Regions from separate parts of the Streptomyces sp. NPDC029836 genome, predicted to be linked through region 1. Evidence: riboswitches for the same ligand, from Rfam matches in the RefSeq annotation. Region 1 holds a riboswitch; each other region holds the start of a gene.
What was found. A riboswitch is a leader RNA that binds a small molecule or an ion and turns the genes downstream of it on or off. The one in region 1 is predicted to bind cobalamin.

Region 2: another riboswitch for cobalamin. It lies ahead of ACZ4XJ_RS20070 (energy-coupling factor ABC transporter permease); the one in region 1 lies ahead of ACZ4XJ_RS06060 (cobalamin biosynthesis protein).
Region 3: another riboswitch for cobalamin. It lies ahead of ACZ4XJ_RS18255 (ribonucleoside-diphosphate reductase subunit alpha); the one in region 1 lies ahead of ACZ4XJ_RS06060 (cobalamin biosynthesis protein).

What each region holds. Positions count from the first base shown of each region.
Region 1 covers NZ_JBVHZI010000002.1:56,352-63,641, forward strand. The annotation lists gene ACZ4XJ_RS06045 (alpha/beta hydrolase) at 149-1,279, opposite strand; gene ACZ4XJ_RS06050 (inorganic phosphate transporter) at 1,676-2,947, shown strand; gene ACZ4XJ_RS06055 (hypothetical protein) at 2,976-3,197, shown strand; cobalamin riboswitch at 3,312-3,466, shown strand; gene ACZ4XJ_RS06060 (cobalamin biosynthesis protein) at 3,503-4,465, shown strand; gene ACZ4XJ_RS06065 (cobyric acid synthase) at 4,462-6,024, shown strand; gene ACZ4XJ_RS06070 (putative cobaltochelatase) at 6,140-7,290, shown strand, end outside.
Region 2 covers NZ_JBVHZI010000006.1:298,264-305,553, forward strand. The annotation lists gene ACZ4XJ_RS20050 (APC family permease) at 1-544, shown strand, start outside; gene ACZ4XJ_RS20055 (L-serine ammonia-lyase) at 703-2,085, shown strand; gene ACZ4XJ_RS20060 (SsgA family sporulation/cell division regulator) at 2,609-3,022, shown strand; gene ACZ4XJ_RS20065 (AMIN-like domain-containing (lipo)protein) at 3,166-3,693, shown strand; cobalamin riboswitch at 3,870-4,065, shown strand; gene ACZ4XJ_RS20070 (energy-coupling factor ABC transporter permease) at 4,095-4,793, shown strand; gene ACZ4XJ_RS20075 (energy-coupling factor ABC transporter substrate-binding protein) at 4,790-5,176, shown strand; gene cbiQ (cobalt ECF transporter T component CbiQ) at 5,181-5,930, shown strand; gene ACZ4XJ_RS20085 (energy-coupling factor ABC transporter ATP-binding protein) at 5,921-6,748, shown strand; gene ACZ4XJ_RS20090 (PadR family transcriptional regulator) at 6,778-7,290, shown strand, end outside.
Region 3 covers NZ_JBVHZI010000005.1:383,740-391,029, forward strand. The annotation lists gene ACZ4XJ_RS18250 (ribonucleotide-diphosphate reductase subunit beta) at 1-59, opposite strand, end outside; gene ACZ4XJ_RS18255 (ribonucleoside-diphosphate reductase subunit alpha) at 56-2,461, opposite strand; cobalamin riboswitch at 2,625-2,748, opposite strand; gene ACZ4XJ_RS18260 (GNAT family N-acetyltransferase) at 2,800-3,312, opposite strand; gene ACZ4XJ_RS18265 (YbdD/YjiX family protein) at 3,404-3,601, opposite strand; gene ACZ4XJ_RS18270 (carbon starvation CstA family protein) at 3,616-5,868, opposite strand; gene ACZ4XJ_RS18275 (GntR family transcriptional regulator) at 5,999-6,763, opposite strand; gene ACZ4XJ_RS18280 (extracellular solute-binding protein) at 7,053-7,290, shown strand, end outside.

The DNA.
Region 1 (7,290 bases):
ACGTCACGGATGCAGTCTCGCCCGTCACTGGCCGAAAGCCCAAACGGAACCGGTCGTTTCCACAGGTCAAGCGATGGATGAACCGGGACAATCCGCCCGACGGGTCTCGTCCGGCACCCCCCTCATGTGACCGACGCCCGGCCGACCGTCAGACGAGGGGGGTGAGGAAGCGGCGCAGCGCCTCCTCGTACCCGGCGGGGTCGACGTTCCACATCGCCCCGTGCGGGGCGCCCCGCACGGTGTGCAGGGTGACCAGGTCGGGGCGGGCGGCGGCCAGTCGCCGGGAGGGCTCCCAGGGGGCGAGGGTGTCGTCGGGCCCGTGGAGGATCAGTACGGGGACGCGCAGGGCCGCCGGGTCCGCGCCCGGGGGACGGCGGTCGGCGCGCAGGCCCGCCCGGCCCTCGGCGGCCCGAACCGCGAGGGGGAGCAGCGGGCCGGGGGTGCCGCGGGCGGCGGCGAGGGCGCGCAGGGTGGTGCGCCAGTCCAGGACGGGCGAGTCCAGCACCAGTCCGGAGATCCGGTCGGCCAGGGCGGAGCGTTCGACGGCGTGCAGGGCCATGGTGGCCCCGGTGGACCAGCCGTGCAGGACGACCCGTCGGGCTCCGTAGCGCAGGGCGTAGCGGATGGCGGCGTCCAGGTCCCGCCACTCCGATTCGCCGAGGTGGCCGAGGCCGTCCGGGGCGGCGGGGGCGCCGAGGTCGCCGCGGTAGGCGAGGTCGAGGACGGGGAGGTGGTGGCGGTGCAGGAACGGCATGACCACCATCGGGTGCTCCCGGCCGGCGCCGAGCCCGTGGACGGTGATGACCCAGGTGTCCCGGGCGGCGGGCACGAACCAGGCGGGCAGCGCCCCGAGCTCGCCCGGCACGTCCACGTCGGCGTGGTCGAGGCCCAGGGCGGTGCGCGGGTTGCCCAGGTGCACCTGGGGGGTGAGCGTGACCCGGGCGCGCGGGGCGAGGCTGCCGTGGGTGACGGCGAGGAGGCCGCGCACGACGACGTCCGGTTCGTGCGGGACGTCGGGCAGGACCGGGCCGACCACGGCGTGCACGCCGGGCGCGGACAGGCCCCAGGTGCCGGGGAGCAGGGAGGCGAGCGATCGGGTGAGCGTCACCCGGCCCTCGCTGGTGGAATGGACGCTCAGCCGGGGCCCGCCGGGCAGCGGGCGCCCGGGTTCGGGCCGCAGGGCGGCGTCGGCGGCGTACCGGCCGGCCGCGACCGCGGCTGCTCCGGCACCGATCAGGGTCGTCGTGACGGCCGCTGCCGTCGCTGTCGCGGTACGCACGCCTTCAGTCTCGGGGCGTACCGGCGGGCGGGCCACCGGAGGTGATCCTTTCGCGCCGTCGTCCGGCAGGACCGGAACGCGAACGGGACTCCACCGGAACCCGGTCGCGGCGGTGGCCGGAGCGGATCCGACGGGCGCCGGAGAGGGGGCCCCGGCGCGTGATCTGAGTCTCTTCACCGCCCCGCCGGGCATGGACCGCCGGCGGAAATCCTTCCGGAAGAGGCGTGTTCGCCCCGCTCTGACGTGCATGAATCGCTATATTCGCGGAGGAACCGGGAGGTAGGTCCCGATCGTGACCCGCACCGAGACACCGCACCGCCCAACTCAGTTCACCTTCCGTTCATCCAGGTTGCCTACGGTCGCCGAGCCAATGACGTCAAACAGAAGCCTGGGTAAATGGAGCACATAACGCTTCTCCTCGGGATCGTGATCATCACCGCTCTCGTGTTCGACTTCACGAACGGTTTCCACGACACGGCCAACGCGATGGCCACCACCATCTCGACCGGCGCCCTCAAGCCCAAGACCGCGGTCGCCATGTCCGCCGTGCTGAACCTCGTCGGCGCTTTCATGTCCGTGGAGGTCGCCAAGACGATCTCCAAGGGCCTGGTCAACGAGGAAGGCATTCAGCCGGAGGTGATCTACGCCGCCCTGGTCGGCGCGATCCTCTGGAACCTCGTCACCTGGCTGGTCGGACTGCCCTCCAGCTCCTCCCACGCCCTCATGGGTGGCCTCATCGGCGCCGCGGTCGCTTCCGCCGGCCTCGACGCGGTCAACGGCAGCGTCGTCGTGACGAAGGTGCTGATCCCCGCGATCGCCGCCCCGCTCGTCGCCGGTGTGGCCGCCATGCTGGCCGCGAAGCTGACGTACAAGCTGGGCAACCAGGTCGGCGAGAAGACCTCCGCCAAGGGGTACCGCGCCGGTCAGATCGCCTCGGCCGGTCTCGTCTCCCTCGCGCACGGCACCAACGACGCGCAGAAGACGATGGGCATCATCACCCTGGCGCTGATCGCCGGCAACGCCCTGCCCGCCGGCGCCAACCCGCCGGTCTGGGTCATCGTCTCCGCCGGTCTGGCCATCGCGATGGGCACCTACCTGGGCGGCTGGCGCATCATCCGCACCATGGGCAAGGGCCTCACCGACCTCCAGCCGCAGCAGGGCTTCGCCGCCCAGACCTCGGCCGCGAGCGTCATCCTGGCCTCCTCCACCCTCGGTTTCTCCCTCTCCACCACCCACGCCTGCTCCGGCGCCGTCATGGGTGCGGGCCTGGGACGCAAGGGCGGCGTGGTCCGCTGGTCCACCGCCACCCGCATGTTCATCGCCTGGGGCCTGACCCTGCCGGCCGCCGCGCTCGTCGCGTCCGTCGCCGAACTGGTCATGCGCACCGGTGACATCGGGATCGCCGCCGTCACGGTCTTCCTGGTCGCCTCCTGCTTCGCCATCTGGGTCATCTCCCGCCGTCAGGTCGTCGACCACACCAACGTCAACGAGCTGGAGACCCCCGGCGCGACGGACGAGCCCGGTGTCGTCACCACGGCCATGGCCGCCGTCACCGTCCCGCCGACCACCGCCGCGGCCGGTACCACCGCCGCCGTGACCGACGAGGACCTCAAGGCCACCATCCCGGCCTCGACCACGACCCCCGCGGCTCCGGCCGCGGCGGTCTGACCCCGAGAACGACAGAGGAATCAGCGGTATGAAGATCGACTGGGCATCACTGGGCTCCGTCTTCGGAGTCAGCCTCACCGCCACGGTCGCCCTCGTGGCCCTGTTCACCCTGGGCCTGGTGGGCCTGTCCAAGCACGAGGCCGCCACCGAGCGCGGTGGCGCCGCGGTCATGGCCCGCAGCGGTGCCTACGCCTGCTTCGCGCTCTGCGCGGCCGCCGTGTCGTACGGGATCTACCTGATCGTCGCCTGAGACGGTGCGTCCGAAGCTCCCTCCGGTCTCCGGGGGGAGCTTTCGCATGCCCCGGCGCACACCCCGCCCCGCCCCCCGTCCCGCACCCGCCCCAGGTCAACGGCAAGTTGACGGGCGTTCGCGGTGCGTGGTGGACTGCGCGAGCCAATACGGCGGCATGGAAGAGGAAGTCCGGTGCGAATCCGGCGCGGTCCCGCCACTGTCACCGGGGCGCACACACCGTGCGCGCCCCGGGAGCCAGGAACTCTCGCCGCCGGACACGTCGAACCAGGGCGCGGACCCTGAGTGAGGACATACCTGCCACCATGCGTGCCGATCGCGTCTTCGCGTACGGCGCCACGGCGGGCCTGATCGGCGACCGGATCCTCGGGGATCCGCGCCGAGGGCACCCCGTGGCCGCCTTCGGGAGAGCCGCCGCCGCCGTCGAACGCGCCCTGTGGCGCGACGACCGCGCCCGCGGCGTCCTCCACACCCTGGTGTGCGCCGGAGGCGCGACCGCCGTCGGCGCACTGGCCGCCCGCGCCGTGCGCGCGCGGCCCGCGGCCGCCCGCGTCGCCCTGACCGCCGCGGCCACCTGGGCCGTCGTCGGGGGCACCTCGCTGGGGCGGGAGGCCCGTGCCATCGGCGGGGCGCTCGCCGTCGGGGACACCGACGTCGCCCGCGAGCGGCTGCCCCACCTGTGCGGCCGCGACCCCCAGTCCCTGGACGGGCAGCAGATGGCCCGGGCCGTCGTGGAGTCCGTCGCCGAGAACACCTCCGACGCGGTCGTCGGGGCACTGGTGTGGGGAGCCGTCGCCGGGGTCCCCGGGCTGCTGGCCTTCCGCGCCGTGAACACCCTGGACGCCATGGTGGGCCACAAGTCGCCCCGCCACCTGCGCTACGGCTGGGCCTCCGCCCGCCTCGACGACGTGGCCGGCTGGCCCGGGGCCCGCTTGACCGCGCTCGCCGCCGTCGTGGCCGGTCCCGACCGGCGGGGAGCCGTCCGCGCCTGGCGCGCCGACGCCGCCGCCCACCCCAGCCCCAACGCCGGACCGGTGGAGGCCTCCTTCGCGGGGGCGCTCGGCGTCCGGCTCGGCGGAACCCTGTCCTACGGCGGCCGGACCGAGCACCGCGCCGTGCTCAACGGGGAGACCGGGCGGCCCGTGGAGGTCGCCGACATCGAACGGGCCGTGCGCCTGTCGCGGCGGGTGACCTGGCTGGCGCTGGGCGCCTGCGTCGCGGCCCGGCTGCTGGTGGCCCGTACCGGGCGGAAGGGGCGGCGCGGATGAGCGGCGCGAGGCGCGGCGGCGGAATGCTGGTCGCCGGCACCACATCGGACGCGGGCAAGAGCGTGGTCACGGCGGGCATCTGCCGGTGGCTGGTCCGCCAGGGGGTGAAGGTGGCCCCCTTCAAGGCGCAGAACATGTCGCTGAACTCGTTCGTGACCCGTGAGGGCGCCGAGATCGGCCGGGCCCAGGCCATGCAGGCCCAGGCGGCCCGGGTGGAGCCGACGGCCCTGATGAACCCGGTGCTGCTCAAGCCCGGCAGCGACCGCAGCAGCCAGGTCGTGCTGCTCGGCAAGCCGGTGGGCGAGATGAGCGCGCGCGGGTTCTTCGGCACGGCGGGCCCCGACCGGCTCCCCGGGTCGCCCGTGTCCGGCGGTCACCGGGAGCAGCTCCTCGGCGTCGTCACGGACTGCCTGGAGCAGCTGCGGGGCACGTATGACGCCGTGATCTGCGAGGGGGCGGGGAGTCCGGCCGAGATCAACCTGCGCCGGACCGACATCGTGAACATGGGCATCGCGCGGGCCGCGCGGTTCCCCGTCGTCGTGGTCGGCGACATCGACCGGGGCGGCGTGTTCGCGTCCTTCTTCGGGACCACCGCGCTGCTGTCCCCCGAGGACCAGTCGCTGATCGCCGGCTACCTGGTCAACAAGTTCCGGGGTGACGTATCCCTGCTGGAGCCCGGCCTGGAGATGCTGCGCGGGCTCACCGGGCGGGCGACGTACGGGGTGTTGCCGTTCCGGCACGGGCTGGGCATCGACGAGGAGGACGGGCTGCGGGTGTCGCTGCGCGGCACCGTGCGGGAGTCCGTGGTGGCCCCGCCGGTCGGTGAGGACGTGCTGCGGGTCGCGGTGTGCGCGGTGCCGCTCATGTCGAACTTCACCGACGTCGACGCCCTCGCCGCCGAACCGGGCGTGGTCGTACGGTTCGTGGACCGGGCCGAGGAGCTGGCCGACGCCGACCTGGTCGTCGTACCGGGCACGCGCGGCACCGTGAAGGCGCTCGCCTGGCTGCGGGAACGGGGGCTCGCCGACGCGCTGCTGCGGCGGGCCGCCGAGGGTCGGCCGGTGCTCGGCATCTGCGGCGGCTTCCAACTGCTCGGCGAGCACATCGAGGACGAGGTCGAGTCGAAGGCCGGCGCGGTGGACGGCCTCGGGCTGTTGCCCGTACGGGTCCGCTTCGCCCGGGAGAAGACCCTGGCCCGGCCGGTCGGCTCGGCGTTGGGCGAGCCCGTCGAGGGGTACGAGATCCACCACGGCGTGGCCGAGGTGCTGGGCGGGGATCCGTTCCTCGACGGCTGTCGCGTCGGCGCCGTGTGGGGCACCCACTGGCACGGCTCGCTGGAGTCGGACGGCTTCCGGCGGGCCTTCCTGCGCGAGGTGGCCGCGGCCGCCGGGCGCCGGTTCGTGCCCGCCCCGGACACCTCGTTCGGGCTGCTCCGCGAGGAACAGCTCGACCTGCTGGGCGACCTGATCGAGGAACACGCCGACACCGCCGAGCTGTTGCGGCTCGTCGAGTCGGGCGTCCCGGACGGGCTGCCGTTCCTGCCGCCGGGTGCGCCGTGACGGCCCCGCGCCGGGACCGGCCCCGGACGCACCGGGAACACAAGACCCCCATGGCCGACGGCCGGCGCGGCGCGACGGGCGACCGGCACAGTCCACTCGAAGGAGTGATCAGCGGATGAGCAGCACCCACTTCCCGTTCACGGCGGTGGTCGGGCAGGACGACCTGCGGTTGGCGCTCCTGCTGAACGCCGTCAGCCCGGCGGTCGGCGGCGTGCTCGTGCGCGGTGAGAAGGGGACCGCCAAGTCCACCGCCGTGCGCGCGCTCTCCGCGCTGCTGCCGCAGGTGGACGTCGTGCCCGGCTGCCGGTTCTCGTGCGCGCCCGCCGCCCCCGATGCGGCCTGCCCGGACGGCCCGCACGAGCCCGGACCCGGCAGCGCCCGTCCCGCGCGGATGGTGGAGCTTCCGGTCGGCGCCTCGGAGGACCGGCTCGTCGGCGCCCTCGACATCGAACGGGCCCTGTCCGAGGGCGTGAAGGCCTTCGAGCCGGGCCTGCTCGCCGACGCGCACCGGGGAATCCTCTACGTCGACGAGGTCAACCTCCTGCACGACCACCTCGTGGACGTTCTGCTGGACGCCGCCGCGATGGGCGCCTCGTACGTGGAGCGCGAGGGCGTCTCGGTGCGCCACGACGCCCGGTTCCTGCTCGTCGGCACCATGAACCCCGAGGAGGGCGAGCTGCGCCCGCAGCTCCTGGACCGGTTCGGGCTGACCGTGGAGGTCGCGGCGTCCCGCGAACCCGCCCTGCGCGTCGAGGTGGTCCGCCGCCGGCTCGCGTACGAGGACGATCCCGCGGGCTTCGCCGGCCGCTGGGCCGGGGACGAGCGCGAGGTCCGGGCCCGGGTGGTGGCCGCGCGGGCCCTGCTCCCGAAGGTGGTGCTGGACGACACGGCGCTGCTGCGGATCGCCGCCACCTGCGCCGGCTTCGAGGTCGACGGCATGCGCGCCGACATCGTGATGGCCCGTACGGCGACCGCCCTGGCGGCGTGGGCGGGGCGCACGGTCGTGCGCAAGGAGGACGTCCGGCAGGCGGCCCTGCTGGCGCTCCCGCACCGGCGCCGCCGCAACCCGTTCGACGCGCCCGGCCTGGACGAGGACATGCTCGACGAGATCCTGGACCGCTTCCCCAACGAGGAGCCGGACCAGGAGCCCGAGCCCGACCCGGAGCCCGGGGGCCCGGACGACGACGGCCCCGAGGGCGGTCCGGACGGCGGTCCCGACGGCGGGGGCGCTCCCCCGCAGGACGAGGGTCCGGGTCCGTCGCGGGA
Region 2 (7,290 bases), on a different contig from region 1:
GAAGACCCTGGCGCCGGTCATCTCGGCCGCGATGGTGATCTCGTACCTGATCGGTCCCGTCGCGGTCGGCGTCTTCCGCCGCACCAAGCCCGGTCTGCCCCGCCCCTTCCGGCTGCCCGCCGCGAAGGTCATGTGCCCGCTCACCTTCGTCTTCGCCGCCTGCGCCCTCTACTGGTCGAAGTGGCCCAACACCGGCATCGTCACCGCGCTGACCCTGCTGGCCGCCCCGATCGCCGCCCTCGTGCTCTCCCGCAAGGGCGAGCGGAACCTCTCCCGCCAGTTCGCCCCGGCCTGGTGGATCGTCTTCTTCCTCGGAGCCCTGTCCCTGCTGTCCTGGCTGGGCTCCACCGACTTCGGCGGCCGGGGCACCCTCCCGGGCGGGCTGGACATCGCCCTCGTCGCCGCCATGGCGCTCGTCACGTACTTCTGGGCCGTGGACGCGGGCGTCAAGGCCCACCGGGCGGGCCTGCCGGGCCCGGACCCGGTACTGGACGGCTCCGTCGCCCCGGCGGCGGAACCGGAACGCGAGCCGGCCCACGCCTGAGCGCCACGTCCGGCAGCAGAGTCGTTCACCTGCACGCGTTACGCTCGACCACCGGACAAAATCCGCAGATCCGCCCTTTGATCACCCCACCGCTCGATCAGCACACCGCTCCACCTCCTGCCCCCTCCCACCCCACGAGCAGACAAGGGAGTCCGCCAGTGGCCATCTCCGTCTTCGACCTCTTCTCCATCGGCATCGGCCCGTCCTCCTCCCACACGGTCGGCCCGATGCGCGCGGCGCGCATGTTCGTCATGCGGCTGAAGAAGGACGGCGTCCTCGCCCAGACCGCCTCCGTCCGCGCGGAGCTCTTCGGGTCCCTCGGCGCCACCGGCCACGGCCACGGCACGCCCAAGGCGGTGCTGCTGGGCCTGGAGGGGCACTCCCCCCGCACGGTGAACGTCGAGAGCGCCGACGCCGAGGTCGAGCGCATCCGGCAGAGCGGCCGGCTGCGGCTGTTGGGGGCGGAGATAGGCGATGGCCACGAGATCGCCTTCGACGAGCCCAACCAGCTGATCCTGCACCGCCGCCGCTCGCTGCCGTACCACGCGAACGGCATGACGCTCTTCGCCTACGACGAGGCCGGCAACCCGCTCCTGGAGAAGACGTACTACTCGGTCGGCGGCGGCTTCGTCGTCGACGAGGACGCGGTCGGCGAGGACCGGATCAAGCTCGACGACACCGAGCTGAAGTACCCCTTCCGCTCCGGCGACGAGATGCTGCGCCTCGCCAACGAGACCGGCCTGTCGATCTCCTCCCTGATGATGGAGAACGAGAAGGCCTGGCGCACCGAGGAGGAGATCCGCGAGGGCCTCCTGGAGATCTGGCGGGTCATGCAGGCCTGCGTCGCGCGCGGCATGTCCCGCGAGGGCATCCTGCCGGGCGGCCTGCGGGTCAAGCGCCGGGCCGCCTCCACGGCGCGCCAGCTGCGCACCGAGGGCGACCCGATGATGCACCGCAGCGAGTGGACCACCATCTACGCGATGGCGGTCAACGAGGAGAACGCGGCGGGCGGGCGCGTGGTGACCGCCCCGACCAACGGCGCGGCCGGGGTGCTGCCCGCGGTCCTGCACTACTACATGAACTTCGTGCCGGGCGCGGACGAGGACGGCGTGGTCCGCTTCCTCCTCGCGGCGGGCGCGATCGGCATGCTGTTCAAGGAGAACGCCTCGATCTCCGGCGCCGAGGTCGGCTGCCAGGGCGAGGTCGGCTCGGCCTGCTCGATGGCGGCCGGCGCCCTCGCCGAGGTCCTGGGCGGCACCCCGGAGCAGGTGGAGAACGCCGCCGAGATCGGCATGGAGCACAACCTGGGGCTGACCTGCGACCCGGTCGGCGGCCTGGTCCAGATCCCCTGCATCGAGCGCAACGGCATGGCGGCCGTGAAGGCCGTCACCGCCGCGAAGATGGCCATGCGCGGCGACGGCAGCCACAAGGTCTCCCTCGACAAGGTCATCAAGACCATGAAGGAGACCGGCGCGGACATGAAGGTCAAGTACAAGGAAACCGCCCGCGGCGGCCTCGCGGTCAACGTCATCGAGTGCTGACCGGCGCCGACCGGACCTGACCGGCCGGCGGCGATGGTGACGGGCGGAACCACCGCCCGGCGACCGCGCCGCCCGCCGCCGCGCCCCGAGAGCCCGCCCTCCCCGCCGGAGGGCGGGCTCTTCCGCGTACGGAACCAGGGGCGGGGCAGGGGCGTCGCAGGGGGCGGCTACGATCTCGCGTACCGGCGAGGGGGGAAGCGTGGAAACATCGCACTGGGCTCCAAGCCCGCATGCCTCGCGGTCATTCGATGGGCACGAACCGACCGCCCCGACCACGGTCGGGCTGGTCGGACCGGTCACCGCCGCGAGCCCCCGTACGTCAACCCGGACGCGGCCCTGCTGCTGGTCGGCGCGCTCGGCGCCGGGGCGTCCGCCCTGGTCGGCATGCGGCTGCCCGCGGGCGGCGAAGACGGGTCCAGGGGCCCGTCCGGCTCGGGACCTTCGGCGCCCGGCCGGGCCGAGGGGGTCGGCCGGCGTGCCGGAAGGGCCCCGGAAGACCCCGTTCGAGAGGAAGGCTCATCCGTTGCACACCTCCGTCACCGAGCACCGCGTCCTGCCGCTCCGACTGGAGGCGGCGCCCGCGTCCGTCCCCCTGCAGGGGGTCTTCGTCTACCGCACGGACCGGCCGTACGAGCTGGCCGTGGACTTCCGCGGCGCGGGGGTCCACCTGGCGCGCTGGGTGTTCTCCCGGGAGCTGTTGCTCGACGGGGAGGCCACCGCGACGGGCGAGGGGGACATACAGGTGTGGCCCCGCCGACAGGGTTCGGAGCCGCGGGTCCTCCTCGCCTTCAGCAACGGCCTGCAGAACTGCGTGGTCTCCGCCCGCGCCAAGGACGTCCGCGAGCTGTGCCGCCGGATGACCGCCCTGGTCCCGCGCGGGCAGGAGCGCCGCCACTACGACCTCGACGCCGAGGTGAGCGCCCTGCTGGCGCACTGACCGGCCGCCGGGCGCGCCGCGCCGGCCGCGGGCCTCCGCAGCGGGCGGAAACGGGGCGGCGCCGGCGTGCAACCGTGGGCGCCCCTCGGGTGTCCTACCCGATGACAACCCTGTCCCCGTCTCTGAAGAATCGGGGGAACGTCATGCGTCACCTGCTTCGTCCTCGTCGTCGGCGGATCGCGGCCCTGGCCACGGGCGCGCTGCTCACCGCCGGACTCGCGCTCGCCGGTCCGGCCACCGCCGCCTCCGCCGCCGCTTCCACCACCAACACCCAGACTCCGCTCGTCGTGAACGCCCGCTGGGGCGGGCACTGCACCTTCGACCGGATCGTGATCGACCTCCAGGGCTACGTCCCGACGGTCAACGTCAGCCCCGTTCCCAAGCTGGTCTACGACGGCTCGGGCAAGCCCGTGCCGCTGGCCGGGAAGTACTTCCTGGAGATCCGCCTGAACCCGGCCGCGGGGCACGACGACGCGGGCCAGAACGTGTACCAGGGCCCCCGGCTCCAGAAGATCTACCTGTCCAAGCTCAAGGGTCTCGCCATGACGGGCGACTACGAGGGGTACGTGACCTTCGGCGCCGCCTTCGACACCAAGCCGACCTACGGCGTCACCGTCCTGCACAACCCGGAACGGGTCGTGGTGGACGTCTCGCACCCCAACACGTGCTGACCTGACGGGTCCGACGCGCGGTCGGGGGCCCGGGGTGTCGCACACCCCGGGCCCCCTTCGCCGTCACGGGTCGAGGCCGGCCGGGTAGGACGCCCCCGCCCCGGCCGCCATCGGGCCGCACCCGCCCGGGTCACCCCCGCCGGCGGGGCCGGGTTGTTACCGGTCCGCGCGGCCGACTACTGTCAGCGGGCCTTGGTGTTCGGGAAACCGGTGGAAAACCGGTGCGGCCCTCGCCACTGTGATCGGGAAGTCCGGCTCCATTCCTGCGGGAAGCCACTGGGTTCCGCGCGGGAGACCGCACGGCCCCGGGAAGGCGGAGTCAGGGCATCAGTACCCGTGAGCCAGGAGACCGGCCGAGGCGCGTCGTCCATCCACGAGGTGCTGGAGAGGTCTCTCTACTCATGCATATAGCCGAGGGGTTCCTGCCCCCTTTGCACGCGGTCGCCTGGGGCGCCGCATCCGCTCCCTTCGTCGTCCACGGCGTCCGCGCCCTCACCCGCGAGGTGAAGGCCAATCCCGAGAGCACCCTGTTGCTCGGGGCGTCCGGAGCATTCACCTTCGTCCTTTCCGCCCTGAAGATCCCTTCGGTGACGGGGAGTTGCTCGCACCCCACCGGCACCGGACTGGGAGCCATCCTGTTCCGGCCACCGATCATGGCGGTCCTCGGCACGATCACCTTGCTGTTCCAGGCCCTGTTGCTGGCGCACGGCGGGCTCACCACGCTCGGCGCCAACGTCTTCTCGATGGCCATCGCCGGCCCCTGGGCGGGCTACGGGGTCTACCGGCTGCTGAAGAAGTTCGACGTGCCGCTGATGGTGACCGTCTTCTTCGGCGCCTTCTTCGCCGACCTCGTCACCTACTGCGTGACCTCCGTCCAGCTGGCCATGGCGTTCCCGGACCCGGCCAGCGGGTTCGTCGGGGCGCTGGAGAAGTTCGCGGGCATCTTCGCCCTCACCCAGATCCCGCTCGCGATCAGCGAGGGGCTGCTGACGGTGCTCGTGGTGCGGTTGCTGATGCAGTCGAGCAGGTCCGACCTGGTGCGCCTGGGCGTCGCCCGGCTGACCGGTACCACGACGAAGCAGGAGGCGGCGGCCCGATGACCAGGAACGCGAAGATCAACACCCTGCTGCTGCTCCTGGTGGCGGCGCTGGCCGTGCTCCCGCTCGCGCTGGGACTCGGGGACGGCAAGGAGGAGCCGTTCGCCGGCGCCGACGCGCAGGCGGAGGCGGCCATCACCGAGCTGAAGCCGGACTACGAACCCTGGTTCTCCCCCCTGTACGAACCCCCCTCGGGCGAGATCGAGTCGGCCCTGTTCGCCCTCCAGGCGGCGCTGGGCGCGGGCGTGCTCGCGTACTACTTCGGCGTGCGCAAGGGGCGCCGCCAGGGCGCGGCGCTCGCGGCCGGGGCGGACGGCGGGAGCGGGACGGGCGCCGGGACCGGCGCCGACCCGGGTACGGCCGGCGCGGCCGGCGCGGAGCGCTAGCGCGGTGCTGCCGATCGACGTGGCGGCGCACGGCAGTCGCTGGCGCCGCCGCCATCCCCTGGAGAAGGCCCTGCTGGGGCTGGGGCTGACGGTCACCGCCGTGTGCCTGCCGCCCTGGCCCGGCGGGCCGCTGGTCGCCGCGGCGACCCTGGCGGTGCTGCTCGGCCCCGCCGGGGTGGCCGGCCGACAGCTGTGGCGGGCCTTCCGGGTCCCGCTCGGCTTCTGCTGCACGGGCGCGCTGCCGCTGCTGGTGTCCCTGGGCGGCCCGTCGGGATTCGTCTCGCTCGCCCCCGACGGGCCCCGGCACGCCGCCGAGCTGCTCCTGCGCACCTCGGCGGCCTCGCTCGGGGTGCTGCTGTTCGCCTTCACCACCCCGGTCTCCGACGTGCTGCCCCGGCTGGTGCGCGCCGGGGTGCCGGCCCCGGTCGTGGACGTGGCCCTGGTCATGTACCGGATCGGGTTCCTGCTGCTCGACTCCATGGCCCAGGTCCGCCGGGCCCAGGCGGCCCGCCTCGGGCACACGAACCGGGCCGCGGTGTGGCGTTCGCTGGCCGCGCTCGCGGCGACCTCGTTCGTACGGGCCTTCGACCGCGCCGGCCGGCTCCAGGAGGGGCTGGCCGGGCGCGGCTACGACGGCGCGCTGCGGGTGCTCGTCCCCGAGGCGACCCTGTCCCGGCGGTTCCTGGCGGCGTCCGCCGCCCTGCCGGCCTCCCTGGTCGGCCTGACCCTCGTACTGAAGGAGCTGTGTCCGTGACCCCGTTGGTGGAGCTGGTCGGCGCGGGCTACGCCTACGAGGACGGTCCCGCCGTCCTCGCCGGCGTGGACTTCGCCATCGCGCCGGGCCGTGCGCTGGTCCTGCTGGGCCGCAACGGCAGCGGCAAGACCACGCTGATGCGGCTGCTCAGCGGCGGCCTGCGGCCCGGCTCGGGCGAACTGCGGCTGGACGGGGCGGTGGTGGCTTACGACCGGACCGGTCTGACCCGGCTGCGGACGTCGGTGCAGTTGGTGGTCCAGGACCCGGACGACCAGTTGTTCGCGGCCTCCGTCGAACAGGACGTGTCCTTCGGTCCGATGAACCTGGGGCTGGCCGCCCCGGAGGTCCGCGAGCGGGTCGACTCGGCGCTGGCCGCCCTGGACATCACCGCGCTGCGGGACCGTCCCACGCACCTGCTCTCGTACGGGCAGCGCAAGCGCGCGGCCATCGCGGGCGCGGTCGCGATGGCGCCGCGCGTGCTGATCCTGGACGAGCCGACGGCCGGCCTGGACCCGGACGGCCAGGAACGGCTGCTGGACGTCCTGGCGGGGCTGCGGCGGGCGGGCACGACGGTGGTGATGGCCACCCACGACGTGGACCTCGCGGTCCGTTGGGCCGACGACGCGGCCGTCCTGACCCCGGCGGGCATCCGCACCGGGCCGGCGACGGCCCTGCTGTCGGACCCGGAGCTGCTGGCCTCGGCGGGCCTGCGCCAGGCCTGGTCGCCGGCCGTGACGGCCTTCCTGCGCTCCCGGGGCCTGCTGGACGAGGACTCCCCGGGCCCGCGCGTCCCCGAGGCCCTGGCCGCCTGGCGCTGAGCCGCGCCGGGCCTCCCTAGGATGGCGGCATGTCGCTCCCGCACGCCATCCTCACCGCCCTGCTCGAAAGGCCCTCGTCGGGGCTGGAGCTGACCCGGCGGTTCGACCGGTCGATCGGGTACTTCTGGTCCGCGACGCACCAGCAGATCTACCGGGAGCTGGGTCGGCTGGAGGAGGCGGGGCTGATCCGGGCGCTGCCCGGCGAGGTGCCGCTGCGGGGCCGCAAGAAGGAGTACGAGGTACTTCCGGCCGGTGGCGCGGAGCTGGCCCGGTGGGTCGGCGAGAGCCAGGACCCCAAGCCGATGCGGGATCCGCTGCTGCTGCGCATCCGGGCCGCGGGCGTCGTGGGGCCGCAGGGTTTGCTGCCCGAGCTGCGGCGGCATCTGGAGCTGCACCAGGGGCAGTTGGAGACGTACGAGGCCATCGAGGCGAAGGACTTCCCGCCGGGCCGCGACGCCGTCGAGGACCGGCTGCGCCGGCTCGTGCTGCACGGGGGCATCGCCCTGGAGACGTTCTGGCTGCGCTGGCTGGAGGAGGCGCTG
Region 3 (7,290 bases), on a different contig from region 1:
CGGAGCGTCAGCTCGAAGCCCGGGTCCAGCAGGTTCTTCTTCTTGTCGGTGGTGCTCACTGGCAGGCCTCGCACGATTCGGGGTTCTCAAGGGAGCAGGCCAGCGCCTCCGCGTCGGTCACGGCCTGCGGGAGCGCCGCGGGGGCGGCGGCCTGCGCGGCGCGGGCGATCTTCGTTGCCGGGCGCGAGCGCAGGTAGTACGTGGTCTTCAGGCCCTGCTTCCAGGCGTACGAGTACATCGAGCTGAGCTTGCCGATGGTCGGCGTCTCCAGGAACAGGTTCAGCGACTGGGACTGGTCGAGGAACGGCGTACGGGCGGCCGCCATGTCGATCAGCCCGCGCTGCGGGATCTCCCACGCGGTCCGGTACAGCTCGCGCACCTCGGCCGGGATCCAGCCGAAGCCCTGCACGGAGCCGCTGGACTCGCGCAGCGCCTCGCGGGTCTGCGCGTCCCACACGCCGAGCCGCTTCAGCTCGCTCACCAGGTACGCGTTGACCTGGAGGAACTCACCGCTGAGGGTCTCGCGCTTGAAAAGGTTGGAGACCTGCGGCTCGATGCATTCGTACACGCCCGCGATCGAGGCGATCGTCGCCGTGGGCGCGATGGCCAGGAGCAGCGAGTTGCGCATGCCGGTCTTCGCGACGCGGGCGCGCAGGGCGTCCCAGCGCTCGGGCCAGTTCAGCTCGACGTCGTAGTGGTCCGGGTGCAGGACACCGCGGGCGGTACGGGTCTTCTCCCAGGCCGGGAGCGGGCCGCTGCGCTCGGCGAGGTCGCAGGAGGCCTCGTACGCGGCGAGCATGATGCGCTCGGAGAGCTTCGTGGACAGCGCCTTCGCCTCGGGGGAGTCGAAGGGCAGCTTCAGCTGAAAGAAGACGTCCTGGAGGCCCATCGCGCCCAGACCCACCGGACGCCAGCGGGCGTTGGAGCGCCCGGCCTGCTCGGTCGGGTAGAAGTTGATGTCCACCACGCGGTCGAGGAAGGTCACGGCCGTGCGGACGGTCTCGTCCAGGCGCTCCCAGTCGATCTCCCCGCCGTCGGCCCCCCGCACGACGAAGGCGCCCATGTTGATCGAGCCGAGGTTGCAGACGGCCGTCTCGCCGTCGTCGGTGACCTCGATGATCTCGGTGCACAGGTTCGAGGAGTGGACGACCGAGCCCGGCTCGGCGGTCTGGTTCGCCGTGCGGTTGGAGGCGTCCTTGAAGGTCATCCAGCCCTGGCCGGTCTGCGCGAGGGTGCGCATCATCCGGCCGTACAGGTCGCGGGCGGGCATGGTCTTGCGGGCCAGGCCGTCCGCCTCGGCCTTGCGGTAGGCGGCGTCGAAGGCGTCGCCCCACAGGTCCACGAGTTCGGGGACGTCGGCGGGGGAGAACAGCGACCACTGGCCGTCGGAGTTCACCCGGCGCATGAACTCGTCCGGCACCCAGTGCGCGAGGTTCAGGTTGTGCGTGCGGCGCTGGTCCTCACCGGTGTTGTCGCGCAGCTCCAGGAACTCCTCGATGTCCGCGTGCCAGGTCTCCAGGTAGACGGCGGCGGCGCCCTTGCGCCGGCCGCCCTGGTTCACCGCGGCGACGGAGGCGTCGAGGGTCTTCAGGAACGGGACGATGCCGTTGGAGTGGCCGTTGGTGCCGCGGATCAGGGAACCGCGGGCGCGGATGCGGGAGTACGACAGGCCGATGCCGCCGGCGTGCTTGGACAGGCGGGCGACCTGGTGGTAGCGGTCGTAGATCGAGTCCAGCTCGTCCAGCGGGGAGTCCAGCAGGTAGCAGGAGGACATCTGCGGGTGCCGGGTGCCGGAGTTGAAGAGCGTGGGGGAGGACGGCAGGTAGTCGAGGCGGCTCATCAGCCGGTAGAGCGAGGCCACTTCCTCGACGGCCTGGACGCTGTCGTCCGCGGCGAGACCGCAGGCGACGCGCAGCATGAAGTACTGCGGGGTCTCGATGACCTGGCGGGTGATCGGGTGGCGCAGCAGGTAGCGGCTGTGCAGGGTGCGCAGGCCGAAGAAGCCGAAGCGGTCGTCGGCGCCCTCGGCGAGGGCGTGCTCGACCAGCGAGTTCAGCCGGGCGGCGTGGGCCGCGACGAACGCGGCCGTGCGGTCGGCGATCAGGCCCTCGCGGTGGCCGACGGCGACGGACCCGGCGAACGAGGAGGAGCCCTGGCCCGCGGCCTCGTCGGCGACGGCGAGGGTCAACAGCCGGGCGGCGAGGCGGGAGTACGCCGGGTCCTCGGAGATCAGACCGGCCGCGGCCTCGGTGGCCAGCCCGCGCAGTTCGGCCTCGTCGGCGACGGAGCTGCGGCCGCGCAGGGCGGCGGCGGCGACCCGGCCGGGGTCCGTGTCGGGCAGGTCGGCGGTGAGTTCGGTGAGGGTGCGCAGCAGTGCGGTCCCCGGGCCCTCGGGCGCGAGCGCGGCCTCGTTGGCGGACTGGGCGGACTCGGCGCGCGGTGCGGCGGGCGCGATGGTCACGGGGGGAGCTCTCCCTCACTCGGCCCGGTCTTCGACGGGGCGGGGAGAGCGGGCGCACGCGGGAAGGCCACGCACCGGCCCGGACAGGGCAGGCGGTACGTGCACCGCGTGGCGTCCACCGGCCCAACCGCGAGGCCCGGACGTGTCGGCACCCGGTTCGGTCGAGCCGGGCGCGCTGTCGGCAGGTCCTCGGACTTGCGGACGCACCAATGGGTGCACTTCATACCGTTGCGGGACAGTTCCGGATTCGCACCGGATTCCCCTGCGGCGACAGCAGGCATGAGCATACATGTGGGGGCGGCCCGTTGCGGTAGCCCCCACATGTTGTGTCGGGGTGGCTACTGCTCGGGTGCGTACAGCTCCAGGGCGTAGGTGATCAGCGGCACCGTGGGCATCGGGGACCAGTCCCGGGTGGGGGTGCGGACGAAGCCCAGCCGGCCGTACAGCCGGTGCGCGGCCGGCATCTGCGGCTGGGTGGACAGCACCAGCCGGGTCACTCCGGGAAGGGACCTGGCCCGCTCGGCGCAGGCCCGTACGAGGGCCTCGCCGGCGCCCTTGCCCCGGCCGGCGGCGGCCACCGCGAGCATCCGGAACTCGGCCTCGCCGGGGCCGGCTATGTCGGCGAGCGGGCTGCCCGGCGGGGCGAACGTCACACCGCCCAGCAGGCGCCCGTCGAGCACGGCGACGAGCACCTCGCCCTCCCCGGCGCGGCCGGCGACGTCGCGCAGCGCGCGCTCGTAGGAGCCGTCGGGGTTGCCGTCGAGCAGACCGTCCCCGAGGTAGGCCAGCGCGGTGATGTCGCCCAACTCTTCGTACTCGGCGGGGAGCGCCGCCCTGATCGTCATGTCCATGCGTCGAGTGTGCGGGACGGACGCGGGGCCCGGGCGACCCGCTCACGCGGAAGGGCCCCGCCGGGGGTGGCGGGGCCCTTCCCAGGGGTGCTCAGCAGCAGCGGAAGCCCTCGCGGGGGTCCGCCTCGCGGGCGTCGGTGCGGGCCCGTTCGAAGGCGCGGCGGGTCATGACCCCGGCCTGCGGGTCGTGGGCCCGGGCGTGGGCGACGTAGCGGTCGTACGCCGCCTCGCCGGAGAACTCCCGTACGTAGTACCGGGCCTTCGCCAGCGCCTCCCGCAGTCCGCCCACCGCGCGCGCGGTGTTCACGCGACGGGCTCCTTGACCTTGCCGCCGCCGCTGTCGAGGCCGGCCGCCGCCAGTTCGGCCTTCTCCTCGGCCGTGGCGATGAGCCCGGCCGGGGCGACGATCTTCGACTCGGACCACGGGACCTCGGAGAGGCGGACCGACTCGGGGTGGGCGATCGCCCTGAAGCAGGTCCGGCCCGCGTCCACCAGCACGATGATGATGAGGACCGCGAACAGCACCGACAGGACGCCGTCGACCGTGGCGTTGGTGACCACGGTGTGCATCTCGTCCATGGTCTTGGCGGGCGGCAGCACCTTGTCGGCGTCGATGCCCGTCTGGTACTTGTCGCGCTGGGCGAAGAAGCCGACCTTGACGTCCTCGGAGAAGATCTTCTGGTAGCTGGCGGTGAGGGTGACGGCCACGTCCCACGCCAGCGGGACCCCGGTGACCCAGGCCCACTTCAGTCGCCCGGACTTCACCAGCAGGGTCGTGCAGACGGCCAGCGCGACCGCCGCGAGCAGCTGGTTCGCGATGCCGAACAGCGGGAACAGCTGGTTGATGCCGCCCAGCGGGTCCTTGACGCCGACCCACAGGAAGTAGCCCCAGCCGCCGACGACGACGGCGCTCGCGAGCCACACGCCCGGCTTCCAGCTGACGTCCTTGAAGGACTTGTTCACGTTGCCGAGGGTGTCCTGGAGCATGAACCGGCCCACGCGGGTGCCCGCGTCGACCGTGGTCAGGATGAACAGGGCCTCGAACATGATGGCGAAGTGGTACCAGAACGCCTTCATGCCGGCGCCGCCTATGACGGCCGAGAAGATCTCCGACATTCCGAGTGCGAAGGTCGGCGCGCCACCCGTACGGGAGAGCAGGCTGCTCTCCTCCACGTCCTTCGCGGCCTGCGCGAGGGCGTCCGGGCTGATGGCGAAGCCGAAGTTGGAGACGGCCGCGGAGGCGGTCTCGACCGTGGTGCCGATGACGCCGGGGGGCGAGTTCACGGCGAAGAAGAGGCCGGGCTCGATGATGCAGGCGGCGATGACGGCCATGATGGCGACGAACGACTCTGTGAGCATGGCGCCGTAGCCGATGACCCGGACCTGGGTCTCCTTCTGGATCATCTTCGGGGTGGTGCCGGAGGCGACCAGGGAGTGGAAGCCGGACAGGGCCCCGCACGCGATGGTGATGAAGACGAAGGGGAACATCGAGCCGGCGAACACCGGTCCGTCACCCCGTGCCGCGAAGTCGGTGACCGAGGGCATCTGCAGCGTCGGCATCGCGATGACCACGCCCAGCGCCATGAGCGCGATCGTGCCGACCTTCATGAAGGTGGACAGGTAGTCGCGGGGCGCGAGCAGCAACCACACCGGCAGCACCGAGGCGACGAAGCCGTAGGCGATCATCCAGACGACCAGCGTCTCCTTCTCCAGGGTGAAGGTGTCCGCCCAGGAGGACTCGGCGACCCAACCGCCCGCGACGATGGCGAGCAGCAGCAGCGCGACGCCGATGGCGGAGACCTCGGTGACCCGGCCCGGCCGCAGCACGCGCAGGTACACGCCCATGAAGAGGGCGATCGGGATGGTCATGCCGATGGAGAAGACGCCCCAGGGGGAGTGCGCCAGGGCGTTGACGATGACGAGGGCCAGCACCGCCAGCAGGATGATCATGATGGCGAACACGGCGACCAGGGCGGCGGCTCCGCCCACCGGCCCTATCTCGTCCCGGGCCATCTGGCCGAGCGAACGGCCGTCGCGGCGAGTGGAGAAGAACAGCGTCACCATGTCCTGGACGGCGCCGGCGAAGATGACGCCGACGACGATCCAGATGGTGCCCGGCAGGTAGCCCATCTGCGCGGCGAGCACGGGACCGACGAGCGGACCCGCGCCGGCGACGGCCGCGAAGTGGTGGCCGAAGAGCACCCGACGGTCGGTGGGATGGAAGTCGACACCGTTGTCGAGGCGTTCGGCGGGGGTGGCCCGGGTCTTGTCGACCCTCAGGACGCGCCGCGAGATGAAGCGCGCGTAGAAGCGGTAGCCGATGGCGTACGAGCCCAGCGCGGCCGCGAGCAGCCAGGCGGCCGAGATCTCCTCGCCCCGCGAGAGGGCCAGCACGCCCCAGCCGATGGCTCCGATCAGGGCCACGAGCGCCCACACGGCGATTTGCTGAGGGGAGAGGCGGCCCGACGGAGAGGGCGAGTCGGGCCTGCCGCCCGGGCTCGCCGCACCTCCCGGTGGTGGAGTCCGGTCTGTCCCTGTTGCGTCCGGTTCCGGCATGATCCTCGTCCCCTCGTCGATCATCTGCTGAAGCGCAGGGAATCTACGGGGGCTTGACCGCTGGACGTAAGCCCCCGTCCGCATAGCGGTACGAGCGTCCACCGAGGATCGAACGGGAGTCAACCGGTGATCACGAAGCGGGCCTCTGAAGACGGGCAACGAACTTGTAACGGTCGCCGCGATATACCGAACGTACCCATTCGACCGGTTCCCCGTCGGCGTCGAGCGAGTGCCGCGAGAGCATCAGCATCGGCAGTCCGACGTCCGTGCCGAGCAGTCCGGCCTCCCGAGGGGTCGCCAGGGAGGTCTCGATGGTCTCCTCCGCCTCCGCGAGGCGGACGTCGTACACCTCGGCGAGGGCCGTGTAAAGAGAGGTGTACTTGACGAGCGAACGGCGCAGCGCGGGGAAGCGCTTGGCCGACAGGTGCGTGGTCTCGATGGCCATGGGCTCGCCGCTCGCGAGCCGCAGCCGCTCGATGCGCAGGACCCGTCCACCGGTGGAGATCTTGAGCAGGCCGGCGAGGGTGTCGTCGGCCGTCACGTACCCGATGTCGAGCAGCTGGGACGTCGGCTCCAGGCCCTGGGCCCGCATGTCCTCCGTGTACGAGGAGAGTTGGAGCGGCTGGGAGACCTTGGGCTTGGCGACGAAGGTGCCCTTGCCCTGGATCCTCTCCAGCCGGCCCTCGACGACGAGCTCCTGAAGGGCCTGCCGGACGGTGGTCCGGGAGGTGTCGAACTCGGCCGCGAGCGTGCGCTCCGGCGGGACCGGCGTGCCGGGGGGGAGCGTTTCGGTCATGTCGAGCAAGTGCCGCTTGAGCCGGTAGTACTTGGGCACGCGTGCCGTCCGAGTGACTGCCCCGCCTTCCGGCTCCGTGGTCGCCCCTTCGGTGGCCATCGCCGCCCGCCTTCCCGACTCCAGTTTCGCTGCCGTCACCGGCTCCTCCGATATGTGCGGTCACATCGTGACACGGGAGGGAGGACAGGCCTCCTCCCTCCCCCAGGTGTCGGTCCGATAACGGACCGAGCACCCGCTCATTAGACCCTTGACACCCCTAAAGGTCTAGGCCAAGCTCCAGCTACTGGTCTAAACCAATCTGGATCGGATCCCGGCCCCACGGGCAGTACTTGGTACGTCACCGCGGTGGGCGAGGGAAGTTGCAGGCAGCATCCCTGAGGAGGGTGGCGTGAAGCGCAAGCTCATCGCGGCGGTCGGAGTCGCGGGCATGGTTATCGGCCTCGCGGCGTGTGGCGACGGTGCCGACGACAAGGCGAAGACCGAAGCATCGGGTGGCGCGGCCAAGGAGATCACCGTCTGGGTGATGGACGGTTCCGCACCGAAGGCCTGGATCGACGAGGTCAACAAGGAGTTCTCGGCCAAGCACCCCGGTGTCACGGTCAAGGTCGAGGAGCAGAAGTGGACCG